DNA from 2 places in the Selenomonas sputigena ATCC 35185 genome. Region 1 is predicted to be linked to the other one. Evidence: predicted binding sites of a transcription regulator. Region 1 holds the regulator's gene; the other holds the start of a gene.
What was found. The regulator HrcA, encoded in region 1, represses chaperone genes, less so after heat shock. The targets are predictions, from matches to a motif close to TGTTAGCACTCNNNNNNNNNGAGTGCTAACA.
Positions count from the first base shown of each region.

Region 1 (10,878 bases):
GGACCATATACCCAATACATGCGCATGGCACGGCTGCTTCGATTCTCCAAGTAAGATTGCCAAACCTTTCGTCCGTATCGCCTGCTCAGGTCAGGGATTTCGTGCGTGTTAAGACTGGGATAAAACGGATTGCAGGAAAGGATATTTAAGGCTTTGCTCCATTTTTTGTAGAGATTGGCATCCGTTTTGGAAATGTTGCCGTCAATCTTGGCTTGGTACAGACGATTCCAAAGAGCAAGCATTTCAGGGACGCCCATGCGAATGGAAAATGCCATGCTCAGACTCCCGATATATCAATCGGTGCAGAAACATTTCCTGCATCGAGATTGCGAATGGACTCATCCATCATTTGCAAGGTTCTCTTCGATATATTGTCCGGCAATACCAATTCGCGCGGCTCAAGCAGGATGACGCCGTTGTCATATTCTCGGACTTCATAATATTCATATTTTGCACCGCGCAGTGTCAAGCGTTTTTTTGCATCTAAATGGGCATGATATCGACCTTGTACTGCAGTTGACATGGACATGACCTCCGTTTCACTTTGTGGGATTTCCCACCTTGGTACAATCATTATAGATCGAATCGCAAACTTCTGCAAGAGAAAGAAGCGCAAATTACACGCACAAACGTCCACTTTGTGGACATTGTGCGCCGCCCTTAATGAAAGTTACCCAATCAGTCAGCGCCCTTTGGGCTTGACTTCTTGGACTTTCATAGTAAACTTCCAGGACATATGTTCAGCCGTCGCGCAAAACGGCATGATTGTTTTTGCGTCCGTTTCCTGCAATGGCACCATCAGCGAGGCACGCTGTACATATGTCCTCACGCCTTACAGAAACCTAGCCAATCGGTCTGCGCCCTTTGGGCTTGACCTCTAGGGGTTTCATGGTAAAACTTTTTTGCGAAAGACAAAAAAGATGTTGACTTTTTGACTTTTATCGTGTATATTCTAGTCATGGGTTAGCACTCAAGGCGATTGAGTGCTAACAGCGCGAGCTGCACGCACAAACGTCCAATTTGTGGACAAAAGTGCGTCGCCCTTAATGAAAGTCACCCAATCAGTCTGCGCCCTTCGGGCTTGACTTCTTGGACTTTCATAGTAGACCTTATCAGAGGGGGTGTGACAATGCTTGATGAAAGGAAGCGGCGCATCCTGCAGGCGGTAGTCGATGACTACATCTCGTCGGCGGAGCCTGTCGGCTCGCGCACTGTGGCGCGGCGTCATGATTTCGGCGTCAGTTCGGCGACGATACGCAACGAGATGGCGGATCTTGAGGATATGGGATACTTGGAGCATTTGCACACGTCCTCTGGGCGCATCCCTTCGTCGAAAGGGTATCGCCTCTATGTGGACGATCTGCTCTCGCCCGCGCCGATTGACGAGCGCGAGAGGGCGTTGATCGACCACTGGTATCGAAAGCGCGTCAAGCGCGTCGAGAGCGTCTTTCAGGAGACGGCGAAGATCATTTCGCGACTGACGAAGAATCTCGCGCTCGTCCTTGCGCCGCAGCTGGATGAAGCGGCTTTTCGCACGTTGCAGTTCGTGCCGCTGGGCGAAGGGCGCGTCATCGCCGTCTTGATGACGGACGCGGGCTTCGTGGAGAACCGCGTCGTCAAGATGCCGAAGGGCGCGAGCTTCGAGGATTTCCAACGCATGGCTGAGGTCATCAACCGATGTCTGTCGGGCGAGAAGCTTTCCTCCATCGGCACGGCCGCTTTGAAGCGCATACGCGCCGAGGTCATGGACGAGTCGCTTTATCAGGCGGCAATGGAACTGATCTACGAAGCTCTCGACGAGGAGCGCAAGGAGCAGCGGCTCTATCTCGGCGGCACGACAGAAATGCTTGCGCAGCCGGAGTTTCGCGATGTGACGCGCGTGCGTGCGCTCCTCTCACTGCTCGAAGAAGAGAAATTCGTCAAAGACGTTCTGCAGAAGAAATCGCAGGAGGGGCTCGTCGTCACGATCGGCCGTGAAAATGAGTACAGCGGCATCGAGGATTGCAGCATCATTCGCGCGACGTACCACTTGGATGGCGAGTGCTTGGGCACGATCGCCGTCTTAGGGCCGACGCGCATGGAGTACGGCAAGGCGATGGCGCTCTTGGGATATCTGAACCGCCATATCGCTGCGCTCGTGCAGCCTTTCCGCTGGTAGCGGCATAGCATGAAATACGAGGTGAAGGGAATGCCATCATTCATGAAGGATGAGTTGAAGAAGAAGGACGAGGAAAAGCTCGAGGAGATGAAGCGCGAGATCGACGAGGTGGAGGCCGCAGACGCTGCGGAAGATGCAGCGGATGATGTCCGCGCGGAGACCTCCGAAGGAAGCCGTGAAGGTACCGAGGAGGCAGAAAATGGCGCGGACGATCCTGTGAAGCGTGCGGAAAAGCTTGAAGCCGATCTGGCAGAAAAGGACGCACAGATGCTGCGACTGCGCGCGGACTTCGACAACTTCCGTCGTCGTTCGGCGAAGGAGCGCGAAGAGCTTACCGCCGTCGTCACGCAAGGCATTCTCACGGATATGCTGCCGCTCCTCGACAACTTCGAGCGTGCACTTTCCGCCGAAGGTTCTGACCTCGACAGCTTCCGCGCAGGCGTTTCCATGATCTACAAGCAGATGCAGGAAGCGCTCGCGAAGAACGGCTTGGAAGTCATTGATACGAAGGACAAGAAGTTCGACCCGAACTTCCATCAGGCGGTCATGCGCGTGCAGGATCCCGAGAAGGAGGACGATACGATCGAGCAGGAACTGCAGAAGGGCTACATGGCAAAGGGGCGCGTCATACGCCCGAGCATGGTGCAGGTCGTTTCAAATTAAGTCAATGAGTCAATAAGTCAAATAGAGGAAACTCTTTTTATAGATATAAACATGTAGGAGGAATTCATCATGGCAAAAGCAATCGGCATCGATTTAGGTACCACGAACTCTGTCGTCTCCGTCATGGAGGGCGGCAAACCCGTCGTCATTACGAACCCGGAGGGCAGCCGGCTGACGCCGTCTGTCGTTGGCTTCACGAAGACGGGCGAGCGTCTCGTTGGTCAGCTCGCCAAGCGTCAGGCGGTATCGAACCCTGACCGCACGATCGCGTCGATCAAGCGTCACATGGGCGAAAAAGACTACAAGGTTTCGATTGACGGCAAGGACTACACGCCGCCTGAGATTTCGGCGATGGTTCTGCAGAAGCTCAAGGCGGACGCGGAGGCCTATCTTGGCGAGACGGTGACGCAGGCGGTCATCACGGTGCCGGCGTACTTCAACGACAGCCAGCGCCAGGCGACGAAGGACGCGGGCAAGATCGCGGGCCTCGACGTCCTGCGCATCGTCAACGAGCCGACGGCGGCGTCGCTGGCGTACGGCGTCGACAAGGGCGGCGAGCATACGGTTCTCGTCTTTGACTTGGGCGGCGGTACGTTCGATGTCTCGATCCTCGAACTCAGCGAGGGTATGGTCGAGGTCAAGGCGACGAGCGGCGACACGCACTTGGGCGGCGACGACTTCGACCACGCCGTCATGAACTGGATGGTCGAGGAGTTCAAGAAGGAGAACGGCATCGACCTCTCCGCTGACAAGATGAGCGCACAGCGCCTTCTGGAAGCGGCAGAAAAGGCGAAGATCGAGCTTTCGAGCATGATGGAGACGCCGATCAATCTGCCGTTCATCACGGCGGACGCCACGGGGCCGAAGCATCTTGACTTGAAGCTCACGCGTGCCAAGTTTGATGAGCTTACGCACGATCTCGTCGAGCGCACGATGGGTCCGACGCGTCAGGCGATGTCGGATGCGGGTCTTTCGGCATCGGACATCGACAAGGTTCTTCTCGTCGGCGGTTCGTCGCGCATCCCTGCCGTGCAGGAAGCCATCAAGGGCTACTTCGGCAAGGAGCCGGATCGCAGCGTGAACCCGGACGAGTGCGTTTCCATCGGTGCGGCGATTCAGGCCGGCATCATTGTCGGCGAGGTCAAAGACATGCTGCTCCTCGACGTCACGCCGCTTTCTCTGGGTATTGAGACCTTGGGCGGCGTTTCGACGAAGCTCATCGAGCGCAACACGACGATTCCTGTCCGCAAGAGCCAGGTCTTCTCGACGGCAGCGGACAATCAGCCGTCGGTTGACATCCATGTCCTGCAGGGCGAGCGTGAGATGGCAGCGGGCAACAAGACGCTCGGCCGCTTCGAGCTTTCCGATATCCCGCCGGCACCGCGCGGCGTTCCCCGCATCGAGGTTGCCTTCGACATCGACGCGAACGGCATCGTGCATGTCTCCGCGAAGGATCTCGGCACGGGCAAGGAGCAGAAGATCACGATTCAGTCCGACAGCGGCATGAGCAAGGATGACATCGACCGCATGGTCAAGGAAGCTCAGGCGCATGAGGCCGAGGACAAGAAGCAGAAGGAGACCGTGGAGGTCAGAAACCGTGCCGATTCGGCTGTCTATCAGGCGGAGAAGGCGATCAAGGATCTCGGCGACAAGGTCGACAAGGCGAAGGCGGACGAAGTGCAGGCGGCGGCCGACAAGGTCAAGGAAGCTCTGAAGGGCACGGACACGGACGCCATCAAGAAGGCGACGGAAGAGCTGGAAAAGCCGCTCTATGAGATGAGCGCGGCGGCGTACCAGCAGGCGGGCGGCCCCGAGGCTGCAGCAGGCGCGGGCGCAGCTCCCGGTGCAGGTGCAACGGATGCAGGTGCGAAGAGCGAGGACGACAACGTCGTCGATGCCGAGTACACGGAAGTCAAGGACGACAAGAAATAAGCGCAAGAAGTGACGGAGAGTGTGGAGCGTGGAGTTCATGCTCCGCACTCTTTTGACGATAAAGGACAGGCGCACTGGGCGCTGTGAGGTGTTTATTGTGAGCGAGAAACGCGATTACTATGAGGTGCTCGGCCTCTCCAAAGGCGCTTCGGATGCGGACATCAAGAAGGCGTTCAAGAAGATGGCGCGCAAGTACCATCCCGATTTGAACCGCGACAATCCGAAGGAAGCTGCCGAGAAGTTCAAGGAGGTCAACGAGGCTTATCAAGTCCTCTCCGATCCGCAGAAGAAATCGACGTACGATCAGTTTGGCCACGCGGCGTTTGACGGTGCGGGTGGCGGTGCAGGAGGCGCAGGGGGCTTCGGCGGTTTCGGCGGCGGCTTCGGCGGCTTTGGCGGCGGCATGGGCGGCTTCGGCATGGACGACATCATGGACGCCTTCTTCGGCGGCGGTCGTCGTCGTGGGCCGAAAGGCCCTGAGCCGGGCAACGACCTGCGCTATGACTTGGAGATCACCTTTGAAGAAGCGGCATTCGGCAAGGAGGTCGAACTGACGGTTCCGCGCACGGAGAATTGTGATGCGTGTCACGGCACGGGCGCAGCCGAGGGCACGAAGCCCGAGACGTGTCCCGACTGCCACGGCACGGGGCAAGTGCAGAAGGCGCAGCGCACGCCGCTCGGCAACTTCATGACCTCACGTCCGTGCAGCCGCTGCGGCGGCACGGGGCAGGTCGTCAAGAATCCGTGCAAGAAGTGCGGCGGTACAGGACACACGCGCGTCAGCCGCAAGATCGAGGTCAAGATCCCTGCGGGCATCGACGAGGGGCAGCGCGTGCGCATCTCGGGCGGCGGCGAAGCGGGGCAGCGCGGCGGTCCGAACGGCGATCTCTACGTCTATATCTATGTGAAGCATCACAAGCTGTTCAAGAGGAGCGGCGCGGACGTCATCAGCGAGGTGCCGATCTCCTTTGTGCAGGCGGCGCTCGGCGACACGATCGAGGTGCCGACCATCGACGGCAAGGCGGAGCTGAAGATTCCCGCGGGCATCCAATCGGGCACGGTTCTCCGCATGCGCGGCAAGGGCATCCCGCATCTAAGAGGTACGGGGCGCGGCGATCAGCATGTGCGCGTCAAGGTCTTGACGCCGCAGAAGCTTACGAGCAAGCAGAAGGACGCACTGAAGGCATTCGGCGACCTCTGCGGCGAAAGCGTCAATCCCGAGCAGAAGACGTTCAAGGATACGCTGAAGAGTTTCTTCAAGTGAATATTCGGCGCGAAGTGATTTGCGCGAAAAGGCATAGGAAAGGGGAGCTGCTCCGGCAGCTCCCCTTTGTGCTTGCAATATTGGCTTCTTGTTCAAACGTTATATGCACGTTGCCTTTGCTTTTGCGATGCGTCCGCTATTTCTTTCGCGCGGCCGGATCGCTCAATCCCTCGATTGCGCCGCCTGCGATCGCCCATAGGTAGAGGCTGGCGGTACTTGCGTAGGGAGAGTAGCGCTTCTTGTAGCGCTCGAATCTCCTGCGGGCGATTTCCTTGTGCCGGTAGAGCATCCGCAGGCCGCGCTGTATGCCGAGGTCGCCGAAGCTTAAGACGTCGGGACGCCGTAGCGTGAAGATCAGCAGCATTTCCGCCGTCCAGTCGCCGATGCCTTTGAGTGAGGAGAGGGTGCAGATGACCTCGTCATCGCTCATCGCATATAAGGCGGCGATATTGAAATCGCGGCTCGCGACCTTCTCGGCAAAGTCCATGATGTAGTCGACCTTGCGAAAACTCGTGCCGACGGCCTGCAGTTCCTCGCGTCCGAGGGAAAGCAGATGCGTCGCATCCACCGTGCCGACCTTCTCGCAGAGCCTTGCCCAGATGGCTTCCTGTGCCTTCGTCGAGATCTGTTGCCCGATGATGTGATGCACGACGGCGGAAAACACGTCGTCATGTACGGGACGCTCCAGCACACCGAGGCTCTCGATAACGGCGGCGAGTTTCTTGTCCTTGGACTTCAAATAGGCGATTTCCTTTTCGCCGCAGGGAACATACATCATGTGCGTCCTTTCTACAGTACGGCGATGATCAAACTGCCGAGAGCGATGAGAAAGATGCCGATGCCGTGCGTGAGGCTGACTTCTTCCTCAAAAATGAGGATGGCAAGGAGGACGGCGAAGACGACGCTGAGCTTGTCTATGGGAGCGACGCACGAAACGTCGCCAGTCTTCAGTGCCATGAAGTAGAAGAGCCACGATGTCGCTCCAGCAATGCCGCTCAGGGCGACGCATGTCAAGGCTCTGCGGTCGGCGAACACTTCGGGAAGATGCGAGGCATGTCCTTGCACGACCATGACCGCGACGAGGAAGATCGCCATGATGACGCCGCGCACGGCGGTGGCAGCGCTGCTGTCCAGCCCTTCAAGGCCCATCTTGCCGAAGATGGAGACGAAGGCAGCGGAGAGTGCGGAGAGAAGAGCATAGAGAAGCCAAGAGGACATGAGTGAAATCTTTCTTTCCTTGTGGACGATACGAAAATACTGTACAATAGCGGCAGAGAAGCACTAAAGGCTAAGCGGCTGCTTCTTCCACTTCCATTCTGAAAAGAAGGGAGGTGGCGCGTATGACTTCTTTCGAGTTGATCGTAATTCTGATCTTCGCGACAGGGTACATCCTCGTGTTAAAAGAAATAACCGCCCCTCGGACAAAGGAAAGCGGTTAATTCTTTAACCAATATTCTTGGAAGGGGTAGCCGTTTACGGTGGTTCTCTTCTTGTCTGTATCATAGCAGATTCACGACACGCTTGCAAGTATTTTGACGGTCAGAGTAATAAGCACTTGACAGAGTGTGTAGCGTTATTTTATAATGGCAATATCAATTTTCAAATCGCCAAGTGTATATATGTAAATCGTAGAGCAGGAAATAGTAGCCTTGTAAACTTTCCTTCAGCGAGCCGATGACCCTTCGGGGAGGTGTGATGATCGGCGGGAAGCGCATGGTGAATGGTCCTGTGAGAGTCCACCGAAAGGCTGTGCCGAGTAGGCTGGAACGGCTGCCACCGTTAGAGGGCTAGGGTATCGGTTTTTCCTGTACCCGAAACGAGAGGTCAATTTCAGGGTGGCTGCGAATCCATTTCGTCCCTAGGCGGCGAAGTGGCTTTTTTGTTTTCTGAAATTGACTTGAAAAGGGTGGCACCGCGAAATATTTCGCCCCTTGCAGGTTTGTGATTCCTGCAAGGGGCGATTTTTTTGAAGGAGTGAGTGGTATGAAGGTCAAGATTTGCGGCTTGCGCACGGAAGAGGCGGTGTTGGCAGCGGAGGATGCGGGAGCGGACTTTTTGGGTTTTATCTTTTACGAGAAGAGCCATCGCCATGTTTTGCCGGAAGAGGTGCGTGGCCTGACGAAGCATGTGCAGCGCGCCAAGACGGTCGGGGTGTTCGTCGATGCACCGCTCGACGAGGTCAATGCCGCCGCAGATTTCTGCAGTCTTGACTTCGTGCAGCTCCACGGGCATGAGAGTGCCGCCTATGCGCGTGCGGTCTGCCGCCCCGTCATCAAGGCGTTTCGCTGGGGCGACGACTTTTCGGCGGAGGAAGCGAACGATTATCCGGCGGAGATCATTCTGCTCGACAGCTTTTCCAAAGACGCTGTCGGTGGCACGGGGCAGCGCTTCCGCTGGCGCGAGGCTGCGGAGGAAACGGCGCGTCTCGAAAAGCCCCTGTTGGTCGCAGGCGGCATTGCGAGCGGCAATGTGCGCGAGGCGGAAGAGGTCTTCCGCCCCTACGGCGTCGATGTTTCGGGCAGTCTTGAGATCGAGAAGCGGAAATCCGTCGAGAGGATACGAGAATTTATGGCAGTCGTGCAGAAACGGAGGATTCCGGAATGAAAGATATTTTAGCGGAAATCGTGGAAAAGAAGCGTGCCTTGGTGGCGGAGGCGAAGCGGCGGCTGCCCATTGCCGAGCTCAAGGCGAGGGCGAGGGAGCGCTGCGGCGGCTTTTATATGACGAAGCGCTTTCAGGCGCGCGACTGGAATCTCATTGCCGAGTGCAAGCTGCAGTCGCCTGCCAAAGGAAGGCTGTGCCGCACGCATACGGTGGATGAACTCGCGCGCATCTACGCGGAGAACGGCGCTTCGATGCTGTCGGTTCACACCGATCCGCATTTCCTCGGCTCGAACGAGGACTTGGTGCGCGTGCGTTCTCTCGTCGATCTGCCGCTCCTGCGCAAGGATTTCATCATCGACGAGTACCAGATCTTCGAAGCGCGTATGCTCGGCGCGGACGCCGTGCTGCTGATTGCGCGGATCCTCTCACCCGCACAGCTTCGGGAGTATGTGTTCCGCGCTTGGGAGATCGGCCTCGATGTGCTCGTCGAGGTGCACGATGAGGCGGATATGAAGGACGCCCTGGCGACGCCGGCCGAGTTTATCGGCATCAACAACCGCAATTTGCAGACGTTCACGACCTCGATCAAGAACACCTTGGAGCTTCTGCCGAAGGTGGAGGAAAGCCGTACATTTATCAGCGAGAGCGGCATTTTCAGCGTCGCGGATGCGCGTCGGCTGCAGGAGGCGGGTTGCGGCGGCATCCTCGTGGGCGAGGGGCTCGTGCGCGCCGATGATGTCGCGGAGATGACGCGTCATCTGGCAGAGCCGCGTGCACTGGCGCAGGAGAGCGCCTGAGCGGGGAAGAAGCGCAAAGGAAATTATTGCTATTGATTATAGAAGAAAGTTGAGGGATTTACATGAAAAAGAAGGGGAGATTCGGGGCATACGGCGGACAGTATGTGCCGGAAATCGTCATGCCGGCGCTGCAGGAATTGGAAGCCGCCTATGCGAGATGCAGGGAGGACGAGGAGTTTCAAGCGGAGTTTCGGCGCTATCTGCAAGAGTACGCAGGCCGTCCGACGCGATTGTACTTTGCCGAGAAGCTTACCGAGCATTACGGCAAGGCGCGCATCTTCCTCAAGCGCGAGGATCTTCTGCATACGGGCGCACACAAGATCAACAATGCGCTCGGGCAGGCATTGCTCGCAAAACGCATGGGCAAGAAGCGCATCGTCGCCGAGACGGGCGCAGGGCAGCACGGCGTCGCCTCGGCGACGGTCGCGGCGCTCTTCGGCATGGAGTGCCATGTGTTCATGGGGGAGGAAGACGTCAAGCGCCAGAGCCTCAACGTCTTCCGCATGGAGCTTTTGGGCGCGAAGGTCATTCCCGTCGCGAGCGGCACGGGCACGCTCAAGGATGCGACGAGCGAGGCGATCCGCTACTGGGCGACGAATATCACGGACACCTACTACATCATCGGCTCGGCGGTCGGGCCGCACCCGTACCCGAGCATGGTGCGTGACTTCCAGAAGATGATCGGCGAGGAGATCCGCGCACAGGTCCAGGCGGCGTGCGGACAGCTGCCCGATGCGCTCGTCGCCTGCGTCGGCGGCGGCAGCAACGCCATCGGCACGTTCTATGATTTCAAGGACGAGGCTTCCGTCAAGAAGTACGGCGTCGAGGCCGGCGGGCGCGGCGAGGCTCCCGTCGACAACGCGCGCACCTTGAGCGGCGCCGGCGAGCCGGGCGTCCTGCACGGCGCTTACAGCTACCTGCTGCAGGACGCGGACGGACAGGTCGTCGAGGCGTATTCCATTTCCGCAGGGCTCGATTATCCGGGCGTCGGCCCCGAGCATTCTTACTTCAAGGATCAAGGCATCGTGGAGTACGTTTCGGTCACGGACGAGGAAGCGCTCGCGGCGTTTCGGCGGCTCTGCCGCCTGGAAGGCATCGTGCCCGCCATGGAAAGCTCCCATGCGCTCGCGTATCTTGAGAAACTGATGCCCGGGACGAAGGAGAATGAGGTCGTCGTTGTTTGCCTCTCGGGGCGCGGCGACAAAGATGTGCAGATGGTGGCGAACTACACGCACAAACGTCCACTTTGTGGACATTGTGCGCCGCCCTTGCCTGAAACCAGCCAGTCAGTCAGTGCCTCCGGCGTGACATCCTGTGGTTTCATGGCAAAAGCATTGGGGAGGGAAAGCGAATGAGCACGCGTTTGGAACATGTATTGAACGGTCTGAAAGAAAAGGGTAGGAAAGGGCTCATCATCTATCTGACGGCGGGCATGCCCGATGCGGAAGGCACGATCGATG
Region 1 is NC_015437.1:1,919,503-1,930,380, reverse strand. Features, by position in the region: gene SELSP_RS08905 (hypothetical protein) at 1-275, opposite strand, end outside; gene SELSP_RS08900 (hypothetical protein) at 278-523, opposite strand; gene hrcA (heat-inducible transcriptional repressor HrcA) at 1,130-2,158, shown strand; gene grpE (nucleotide exchange factor GrpE) at 2,189-2,821, shown strand; gene dnaK (molecular chaperone DnaK) at 2,891-4,753, shown strand; gene dnaJ (molecular chaperone DnaJ) at 4,851-6,017, shown strand; gene SELSP_RS08875 (DNA-3-methyladenine glycosylase family protein) at 6,154-6,795, opposite strand; gene SELSP_RS08870 (EamA family transporter) at 6,807-7,235, opposite strand; T-box leader at 7,638-7,952, shown strand; gene SELSP_RS08865 (phosphoribosylanthranilate isomerase) at 8,001-8,621, shown strand; gene trpC (indole-3-glycerol phosphate synthase TrpC) at 8,618-9,418, shown strand; gene trpB (tryptophan synthase subunit beta) at 9,481-10,773, shown strand; gene trpA (tryptophan synthase subunit alpha) at 10,770-10,878, shown strand, end outside.

Region 2 (10,878 bases), 1.1 Mb from region 1:
CAACTCGTCCGGCGCTTTGACGAGTACATCGGAGCAGTCGGCGCAGGCGACGCAGAATGTCGCCGAGTCCATCACGGAAGTTGCGGGCGCGGCACAGGCGCAGCTCGATTCCGTCGCGGAGGCGAAGCACCAAGTTCATGCGTTCACGCGAGGGCTTGCGGATGCAGCGCAGACGATCGAGCAGGTCGCCGCCGACATCGAGCATACGTCGCAGCGTGCAGAGGAAGGCAACAAGCTCGTATTGTCGACGGTCGATCAGATGAACGCGATTGCCGACACGGTCATCTCCTCGTCGAATGTCGTCGCGAAGCTCGGTGAACGCTCGAAGGAGATCGGAGACATCGTCGAGGTCATCTCGAACATTTCCGGACAGACGAACCTCCTCGCCCTGAATGCGGCTATCGAAGCGGCGCGTGCGGGCGAGCACGGGCGCGGCTTTGCCGTTGTCGCCGAAGAGGTGCGCAAGCTCGCCGAGGAGTCGCAGAACGCCTCGCAGCGCATTGAAGACCTCATTCGCGCCATCCAACAGGAGACGGAGCAGGCGGTGCAGGCGATGGAAACGGGTCGCGAGGAAGCCGAGAAGGGACGCGAAAACGTCACGGCAACGGGCAAGAGCTTCTCAGAGATTCGCGCGATGATTCAGCGCGTGCAGGAAAATTCCGCCGCCATCGAGAAGAACATGGAGAATCTGAGCCAGAGGGCGGAAAAGATCGACGATGCCACGGGCAGGATTCACGACTCCGCTTCCAAGGTCGCAGCCGAGGCCGAGAATGTCTCCGCCGCGACGGAAGAACAGGCGGCGGGCATGGAAGAGATCGCTGCAAGTACGCGCGGCCTCTCCGATATGGCACACGACCTCAATGCGGCGGCCGCCAAGTTCAAGACCTGAAGAGCGGCACGAAATGAAAAATGGGCGATGCATATCCGTGCATCGCCCATTTTTGGCTGTTCATGCTGCGGTTTCTCTTACTTCATGCGAGCCTGACGAAGCATCCACAGCGACTTGGCGTATTTCTTGATGAAGTCGTCCATGAGCATGGAAGTGACGTAGCGGTTCGCCTCGTCGGCAGCTTTCTTGAGGCTGCGCACCTGCTCGTAGATATAGGAGAAGTCCTTCTCGACTTCGGCGAGAATCTCGTCCGAGGTCACGAAGCCGGGCTTCGCTTCTTCAATCTTCGCGGTTGCGAGGAAGTCTTTGAGGGACGACAGCGGCTCGTGGTTGATCTGCAGCAGGCTCTCGGCGATGGCGTCGATGTCTTCGCGCACGCCGTCGTAGTAGCTTTCCAACTGCGCGTGAACGGGGAAGAAGTCGGGACCCTTGACGTACCAGTGGTAGTGCTGAAGTTTGTGATATTCGACGACGAGGTCGGAAAGAAGCTGGTTCAACATCTTGTGCATGAAAAATCCTCCTTTGCGATATAGGGGCAGGAACTTTGCCCGCAAATTCATCGCTCCCATTATAGCACAAATGGTACGGATTCACAAATAAGATTTATTATCTTTTATAATTCAAGAATTCATGGGTGGGCAGTGATTCCGCAAGTTTGCGAATGGAAAGAGCAATCCTTTTTGTTCCAACGACGCGGCAACTGTGGTATAATGTTCCCGTTCAATATCTCGTAGGGAGAATTAGGGGGATTCTGTGTGGATTTAAGTATTATGGAGCTTTTGAAAACGGTTGTCCTGGGCATTGTCGAAGGGCTGACGGAGTGGCTGCCGATCAGCAGCACGGGGCATATGATTCTTGTCGATGAGTTCATCAAGCTCGACGTGTCGAAGTCCTTTATGGACATGTTCCTCGTCGTCATACAGCTCGGCGCCATCCTTGCCGTCGTCGTGCTGAACTTTGAGAAGCTCAACCCGTTTTCGAGCTGGAAGTCAAGCTGGGAGAAGCGCGCTACGTGGCAGCTCTGGTACAAGGTCATACTTGCCTGCGTGCCGGCGGCGGTCATCGGACTCTTGTTCAACAAGTTCATGGAAGAGCACTTCATGACGGCGCCTGTCGTCGCGGCGACCTTGATCTTCTACGGCGTCATGTTCCTCGTCGTTGAAAGCTACAACAAGCGCCGCACGCCGCGCGTGCGCGAGATCGAGCGGCTCGACTACAAGACGGCGTTCATCATCGGCCTGTTCCAGGTGCTGTCTCTCGTGCCGGGCACGTCGCGCTCGGGCGCGACGATCTTGGGCGGCATCCTCTTCGGCACGTCGCGCTATGTGGCGGCGGAATTCACGTTCTTCCTCGCCATTCCCGTCATGTTCGGCGCGAGTCTCTTGAAGATGGTCAAGTTTGGTTGGCACTACACGGGCAGCGAGATCTTGATTCTCGTCGTGGGCATGGCGACGGCATTCGTCGTGTCGATCCTTTCGATCAAGTTTCTGCTGCGCTACATCAAGAACAACGATTTCAAGGCGTTCGGCTGGTATCGCATCGTGCTCGGTATCATCGTCGTCCTCTATCTCTACTTCGTCGGCGATCCCGTGCAGGGCTGAGGGGGAAATATCATGCGTTTCGTATCATGGAATGTCAACGGTCTGCGCGCTTGCCTCGGCAAGGGATTCATGCAGTCGTTCAAGGCGCTCGACGCCGACGTCTTCGGCGTGCAGGAGACGAAGATGCAGCCGGAGCAGGCAATCTTGGAGCTTACGGGCTACAAGCAGTATTGGAACAGTGCGGAGAAGAAGGGCTACTCGGGCACGGCGGTCTTCAGCCGCATCGAGCCGCTTTCCGTCAGCTACGGCCTCGGCATCGAAGAGCATGATCACGAGGGGCGCGTCATCGCGTTGGAGTTCGACGATCTCTACTTCGTGACAGTTTACACGCCAAATTCGCAGCGCGGCCTTGAGCGCCTCGCCTATCGCATGACTTGGGAGGAGGCGTTCCGCGACTATCTTTTGGCGCTTGACGCGAAGAAGCCCGTCGTCGTCTGCGGCGACCTCAACGTGGCGCATACGGAAATCGACCTCAAGAATCCCAAGACGAACCGCAAGAATGCAGGCTTCACCGACGAGGAACGCGAGAAGATGACGGAGCTTCTCGCAGCGGGCTTCACCGACACGTTCCGTGCGCTCTACCCCGACAAGACGGGCATCTATACATGGTGGTCGTATCTTCGCAAGGCGCGTGAGACGAATGCAGGCTGGCGCATCGACTACTTCCTCGTTTCCGACCGCCTCGCGCCGAAGATCAAGGAGGCGACGATCCACAACGAGGTCTTCGGCAGCGATCATTGCCCTGTGGGACTGGTGCTGGGGTGAGGGGGCTTGCTGTCTCGAATGATTCGTGTTCCTTAAAATGGCAGAACGTCTGCGAGAAAGGCGATTATGGCAAAAAGCGGTGTCAAAAATGAAGGATTGTCGAAAGCAAGAGATGCAAAGAAAGATGAGTTCTATACTGCCTACGAAGATATACAGGCAGAGATGAACCATTATGAAGATAAATTCCAGGGGAAGACGGTTCTTTGCAACTGTGATGATCCCTTTGAAAGCAATTTTTGCAAATTCTTTTTACGAAATTTTAATTACCTTGGCTTAAAAAGATTGATCTGTACTTCTTACAGTACCTCGCCGTTTATCGGGCAGCAGCTGACACTTTTCGATGGTGCGGATGAGCCCGTAGTGCGAGGGCATGGATATGTCATGGATGTGAAGGAAGTTCCGATGGCAAACGGCAGAGGTGTTTCTGATGAAGATATAGATGCTCTTTTGAAATCTAAAAAGCGCGGGGTAAAGAAACTGAAAGGGGATGGAGATTTTCGCTCTGAAGAATGTATCGATTATCTCAAGCAAGCCGACGTTGTGGTGACGAATCCGCCGTTCAGCCTTTTTCGCGAATATGTTGCACAAATTATGGTGTATCAAAAGGATTTTTTGATTATAGGTAATGTCAATGCCATTACTTATAAAGATATTTTTCCGCTTATTAAAAATAATAAATTATGGCTTGGAGCGAGTATTCATAGCGGGGATCGGAAATTCTATGTCCCGAATGACTATCCGCTTCGTGCAGCGGGATGTGGCGTGGAGGATGATGGAAGAAAATATATTCGTGTGAAAGGGGTTCGCTGGTTTACGAACCTTGATTATGCAATGAGACACGAAGAATTGGTGCTTTATAAGCGATATTATGGCAACGAGGAAGAATATCCTAAATATGATAATTATGATGCAATCAATGTCGATAAGACAGCGGATATTCCATGCGACTATTTTGAGAATTTGGGGGTTCCGCTGACGTATCTGGATAAATATAATCCGAGCCAATTTGAAATCGTTGGTTCTAGTCGCGAGCTTGCACAGCCGATGTCGGAGATTGCTCCTAAAGGCAGTTATGAGCCCGGCGGACCGAGTTTTTATTTAGCTGTTGACAGGTTTAGTGATACAGCAGATAATCTCAACGGAACGGAACGGAACGGAACGGAACGGAACGGAACGGAACGGAACGGAACGGAACGGAACGGAACGGAACGGAACGGAACGGAACGGAACGGAACGGAACGGAAATATCGCCGCCTATACTTCCGAATTGTTGTCCGGCGCAAGTTGTAACGGAATCTTGGGAGTCCCGATCACATTCCTTGACAAGTATAGCCCTGATCAATTCGAGATCATCGGACTTGCGGCGGGAAATATCCGAGGCCTTGCAGGAATTGCCTCAAGTACGGGAAAAGATGAACCGTACATTGACGGAAAGCTGCGCTACGGAAGGAGCTTTATCAGACGTAAAATGTAATGGTATCATGGGGGTGCCGATTACTTTTTTGGATAAATACAATCCAGAGCAATTTGAAATTTTAGGAATTACATTGGGGAATACTGTGGATTATCCGATGACGGTTATTTATCAAGATGGCGTTCAACACAATCGAGATGGTGAAACACAGGGCGGCGGCAAGGTGAATACGCGAGCCGCGATTCTTGTAAAGGAAAAGCCCGTGGGGAAGGTGTACTACACTGCCAAAAATACAGATGGATATTTGTTGAGTATATATCCTCGCATTTTGATTAGGAGGATAAGACGATGAAAATAATGCCGGAACGAATCAAGATCAAGGATATTTTTGAGGGTTATGAGGACAAGGGGGATGACGGTGTTTTTGCCTATGCCGGTAGATTGGCTGTTCGTCCGCCATATCAACGGGAATTTGTCTACGACAATGAGCAGGCAGAAGCGGTGATTCAAACCGTTTTGAAGGGATTTCCGTTAAATGTCATATACTGGGTAAAAGTTGGAAGTGATGCTTATGAGATTCTGGATGGACAGCAGAGGACTTTGTCGGTAATGCAATATCTGAAGCATCAGTTTTCGATTGGTATTGATGGCAAGAAATATTATTGGGATTCCTTACCAGATGATAAGTATAATGCAATTATGGATTATGAGCTCATGGTTTATATTTGTGAAGGTGAGGAATCTGAAAAATTAGAATGGTTCAAGGTAGTCAATATCGCGGGCGCAAAACTGACAGATCAGGAGCTGCGGAACTCTGTTTATACAGGAGAATGGCTGTCTGACGCAAAGCGATATTTTTCAAAGCGTACTTGTCCGGCAAAAGCCTTGTCTGGCAAGTATATAACAGGTGATCCTAACAGACAGGAACTTCTTGAAAAGGTTCTTAAGGGTATTTGTGAGTACGAGGGAATTAAAGAGGTTACTGAATATATGGCACAGCATAAAGCAGATGCGGATGCAAATAAGTTGTGGCAATATTTTCAGGATGTCATCCATTGGGCGGAAAAGATTTTTCCAAAATATTTTCCGGATATGAAAGGATTGGACTGGTGTCATCTTTATAACAAGTACCATAGCCGTACATATAATTCTTCCGTTATGGCAGCGGAGACAAAACGCTTGCATGAGGATGAGGATGTACAGAAAAGCAAGGGTATCTATGAGTTTTTACTGTGCAGAGATACGGATCCATTTGCAGGACGCTTGCTGAATCTACGAGCATTTGATAAACGGGATAAGCAGGCGGCATATAGTAAGCAGGATGGAATATGCCCCGTGTGCAAAGAGCATTTTGATTTCGATGAAATGGAGGGAGATCATATCATGCCTTGGAGTAAAGGCGGACATACGCAACCTGATAATTGTCAAATGCTTTGTAAATCTTGTAACGGGAAAAAAACGGATAAGTATTAAAATGGAGGATTTTGGAGATATGAAGTAAAGGAAGAAGTGCTTCATGGCGACGGATTAACTGAGATGAAGAAAGCATTTTTATGTGATTGAGTACGCATCTATGTTTATTATATGAGTTTCCTAAAAAAGATTTTTGCGGGCAGCCGCAAAAATCTTTTTGTTTGACTGGAAAAATAATGCTGTCGGGGATATAATTATATTGAAGATTTTTGCGGCATACCGCAAAAATCTTCAATAGGAGGTTGTGGAATGGAAATCAAAAGAGATCGTTATCTGAATACCCTGATCAGCAAGAAGCATAACGGGCTGATCAAGGTCGTTACTGGCATGCGACGATGCGGGAAATCGTATCTCTTGTTCAAGCTCTTCAAGGAGCATTTGCTCTCGGAAGGAACGGACGCGAATCATATCGTCGAGATCGCGTTCGATACGTTTGAAAATAAGCGATTCTGCGATCCTGTTGTGCTGTATCCGTATTTGAAGGAACAGCTCGCAGGCGAAGGGCTGTATTATGTACTGCTCGATGAGGTGCAGCTTCTGGGGGAATTTGAGTCCGTCCTTAACAGTTTGATTCGCATGGAAAATGTAGATGTGTATGTGACCGGCAGTAACGCCCGCTTTCTGTCGAAGGACGTGATTACCGAATTCCGAGGGCGCGGCGATGAGGTTCGCATGTATCCGCTGAGCTTTGCAGAATTTATGTCGGTCTATTCTGGCAGCAAATACGATGGCTGGAATGAATATATGCTCTACGGCGGTCTGCCGTTGCTGCTGAATTTTACGACGGCAGAGCAGAAGATTGCTTTTCTGAAAGCACTTTTTGAGGAAACCTATATTTCCGATATTGTCGGCAGGCACAGGATACGCAACAAGGCGGAGCTGGAAGAGCTTTTGAACATTCTCTCTTCTGCCATTGGCTCGCTGACCAACCCGGAAAAGCTGTCGGCGACCTTTCGCTCGGTCAAGAGAAAGAAGATCAGCAACAGTACGATCAAACGATATATTGATTATCTGTGTGATTCGTTTCTGATTGACGGTGCTCTGCGCTATGACGTAAAGGGAAAGAAATACATGGACACTCCAGTGAAATACTATTTTACGGACATGGGGCTGCGAAATGCCCGACTGAATTTCAGACAGCTGGAGGAAACGCACAGCATGGAGAACATCATCTTCAACGAGCTGAAGATCCGAGGTTTCAATGTGGATGTGGGCGTCATCCAGCAGTACGGCACGAATGATAAGGGAAGCAGCATCCGCAGGCAGCTCGAAATAGACTTCGTCTGCAATAAGGGCTCGAAGCGCTATTACATCCAGTCTGCCTACGCGCTGCCGGATGCCGCGAAGATGGAGCAGGAGCAGCGCTCCCTGATGCTGACGGGGGATTTTTTCAAGCGCATGATCATCACGAAGGACAGCCCGGCGCCGCATTATAATGAACAGGGCGTCCTCTTCATGAATGTCTATGATTTTCTGCTCGATGAGAAGAGTCTGGAGAACTGACAACGTGCCGTTCTATCACACTTCGTGACAGATTTTTCTCTAAAAGGTCAAAAAATCAAAAAAAGTCCTTGACTATTTGTCGAAAAATGAGTAATATAAGAACTGTGATTAGCACTCAAGCAATGCGAGTGCTAACAAAAAGAATTTAGGAAGAGCTGATTCGTCAGCGATTCCGTTGATTTGGGAGGAAGATAAACATGATCAGGCCATTGGGCGACAGAGTTGTCATCAAGGTTTCGGAAGGCGATATGAAGACGGCGAGCGGCATCGTGCTGCCGGACACGGCGAAGGAGAAGCCGCAGGAAGGCGAAGTCGTCGCAGTCGGCACGGGCAAGATGCTTGACAACGGCACGCGTGCGCAGATGGAAGTCAAGACGGGCGACAAGGTTATCTTCTCGAAGTACTCGGGTTCTGAAGTCAAGGTTGACGAGCAGAACTACCTGATCGTTCGCGAGAGCGACATCCTCGCGGTGCTCTGAGATTTGTCTGAGAGAGCGCAGATTCGATAGATTCGATAGATATTGGGAGGTTTTACCATGGCAAAGCAGGTTTTGTTCAATGAAGAAGCGCGCCGTGCGCTCGGCAAGGGCGTCGACGCTTTGGCAAATGCCGTAAAGGTCACGCTTGGGCCTAAGGGGCGCAACGTCGTTCTCGACAAGAAGTTCGGCGCACCGACGATCACGAACGACGGCGTGACGATTGCGAAAGACATCGAGCTCGAAGATCCGTTTGAGAACATGGGCGCACAGCTCGTCAAGGAGGTCGCGACGAAGACGAACGACATCGCGGGCGACGGCACGACGACGGCTACGCTTCTCGCGCAGGCGATGATCCACGAGGGCATGAGGAACGTCGCTGCGGGCGCGAACCCGATGATCCTCAAGAAGGGCATCGACCAGGCGGTCAAGAAGCTCGTCGATGAGATCAAGAGCAACTCGAAGAAGGTCGAGGGCAAGGCGGCGATCGCGCAGGTCGCGGCGATTTCCTCGGGCGACGAGGAAGTCGGCGAGCTGATCGCAGAGGCGATGGAGAAGGTCGGCAAGGACGGCGTCATCACGGTCGAGGAGTCGAAGTCCATGGACACGAACCTCTCGGTCGTCGAGGGCATGCAGTTCGACCGCGGCTACATCTCCCCCTACATGGTCACGGACACGGACAAGATGGAAGCCGTTCTCGACAATCCGTACATCCTCATCACGGATCGCAAGATTTCGGCGATTGCCGACATCCTGCCGATTCTTGAGAAGGTCGTAAAGCAGGGCAAGGAACTGATGATCATCGCCGAGGATCTCGACGGTGAGGCGCTTGCGACGCTCGTCGTCAACAAGCTGCGCGGCACGTTCAAGGCTCTTGCCGTCAAGGCTCCGGGCTTCGGCGACCGCCGCAAGGCGATGCTCGAAGACATCGCTATTTTGACGGGCGGCACGGTCATCTCCGAGGAAGTCGGCAGGAAGCTCGACAGCGTCGAGATCGAGGATCTCGGTCAGGCGCGTCAGGTTCGCGCATCGAAGGAAGAGACGACGATCGTCGACGGCTCCGGCGATAAGGCTACGATCGACGCGCGCGTCGAGCAGATCAAGAAGCAGGTCGCGGAGACGACTTCGGACTTCGACAAGGAGAAGCTGCAGGAGCGCCTCGCAAAGCTCGCGGGCGGCGTCGCCGTCATCGAGATCGGCGCTGCGACCGAGGTCGAGATGAAGGACAAGAAGCTGCGCATCGAGGACGCTCTGAACGCTACGCGTGCGGCGGTCGAAGAGGGCATCGTCGCCGGCGGCGGCACGACGTTCGTCGACATCCTGCCTGCGCTTGACGCTTTGAGCGCCGAGGGCGACGTGCAGACGGGCATCAACATCGTGAAGCGCGCCATCGAGGAGCCGGTTCGCCAGATTGCGAACAACGCGGGTCTCGAAGGTTCCGTCGTCGTCGAGAACGTCAAGAAGTCGGCGAACGGCACGGGCTTCAACGCTCTGACGGGCGAGTACGTCGACATGATCGGCGCGGGCATCGTCGACCCGGCGAAGGTCACGCGCTCCGCTCTGCAGAACGCGGCGAGCATCGCGGCGATGGTTCTGACGACGGAGACGCTCGTGGCGGACAAGCCGGAGAAGGAGCCTCCGATGCCGATGGGCGCACCGGGCATGGGCGGCGGTATGCCGGGCATGATGTAAGGCGCGAAATCCATCGCGAACAAATTAAAATAGAAAAGCTTCCTGCTGCAGCGACGCTGCAGCAGGAAGCTTTTTTTGCGTCCGTATTTTAGCTGCGGCTCTTCGCGAGCCAAGCGTTCATGGCGGCGACGAAGACGAGGGAGAAGAGGACGAGAGCCGTCGCCCATTGGAAGGCGAGGTCGTAGTCGTTCGCCTGTACGGCGGCGTAGATCGCTGTGGACATCGTCTGCGTCGTGCCGGGGACGTTGCCTGCGAACATGATCGTCGCGCCGAACTCGCCGAGCGCACGCGTGAACGTCAGCACGAGTCCCGCAACGATGCCGTGCTTGGCGTTCGGCACGAGGATGCGCCAGAAGATGCGCCACTCGGAGATGCCGAGTGTGCGTGCCGCATAGACAATGTTCTTGTCGAGCTGCTCGAAGGCGCCGCGCGCCGTGCGGTACATGAGGGGCAGCGAGACGACGACGGCGGCGATGACGGTCGCCTTCCATGTGAAGACGAGAGGCACGCCGAAGTCGAGGAGCATTTGCCCTAGAGGGCTTTTTCTGCCGAAAACGAGCAGCAGGAAGAAGCCGACGACGGTCGGCGGCAGCACCATGGGCAATGTGATGACGGCGTCGGCAATGCCTTGGAAGCGCCTTAGATGGAGGACGGCGTAGGCGAGGGCGATGCCGAGGAAGAAGGAGATGAAGGTGGCGACCGTCGCCGTCTTCAAGGTGATCCAAAAGGGAGAAAATTCCATGTGCGCCTCCTATCGTTCGAGCAAGATGAGCCGATCGGCGGGAAAATGCAGATAGAATTCTTTTTGCCCCAGCCCTTGCCAAGCGATTTTTTCAATCTCCCAACGCACGGGCGCGGCGTCTGAATCCGCCTTCTTCGCCATGACGAGGTAGGAAAAAGCATCCTCGATGATCTGCACAGCTTCCATGCGCGGCGTGTTTTCCGCCGCTTCTTCGCGCAGGGAAAAGAAGTGGGCGCGGATGCCGACGTAGCGGAGATTCTCGGGCACGGGGGCGGCAGAGTGCAGCGTGATCTGCCAGTCCTCGGCGAAGAGCTCATGCTCTG
Region 2 is NC_015437.1:786,919-797,796, forward strand. Features, by position in the region: gene SELSP_RS03465 (methyl-accepting chemotaxis protein) at 1-889, shown strand, start outside; gene SELSP_RS03470 (Dps family protein) at 967-1,398, opposite strand; gene SELSP_RS03475 (undecaprenyl-diphosphate phosphatase) at 1,660-2,490, shown strand; gene SELSP_RS03480 (exodeoxyribonuclease III) at 2,503-3,255, shown strand; gene SELSP_RS03485 (adenine-specific methyltransferase EcoRI family protein) at 3,322-4,545, shown strand; gene SELSP_RS12620 (adenine-specific methyltransferase EcoRI family protein) at 4,553-4,729, shown strand; gene SELSP_RS03490 (adenine-specific methyltransferase EcoRI family protein) at 4,737-5,021, shown strand; gene SELSP_RS03495 (HNH endonuclease family protein) at 5,018-6,142, shown strand; gene SELSP_RS03500 (ATP-binding protein) at 6,392-7,645, shown strand; gene groES (co-chaperone GroES) at 7,843-8,124, shown strand; gene groL (chaperonin GroEL) at 8,182-9,813, shown strand; gene modB (molybdate ABC transporter permease subunit) at 9,902-10,555, opposite strand; gene SELSP_RS03520 (sulfate/molybdate ABC transporter ATP-binding protein) at 10,565-10,878, opposite strand, start outside.
Region 2: a site for HrcA is predicted at 7,752-7,782, ahead of groES (co-chaperone GroES). Genes of this name have one in related genera too.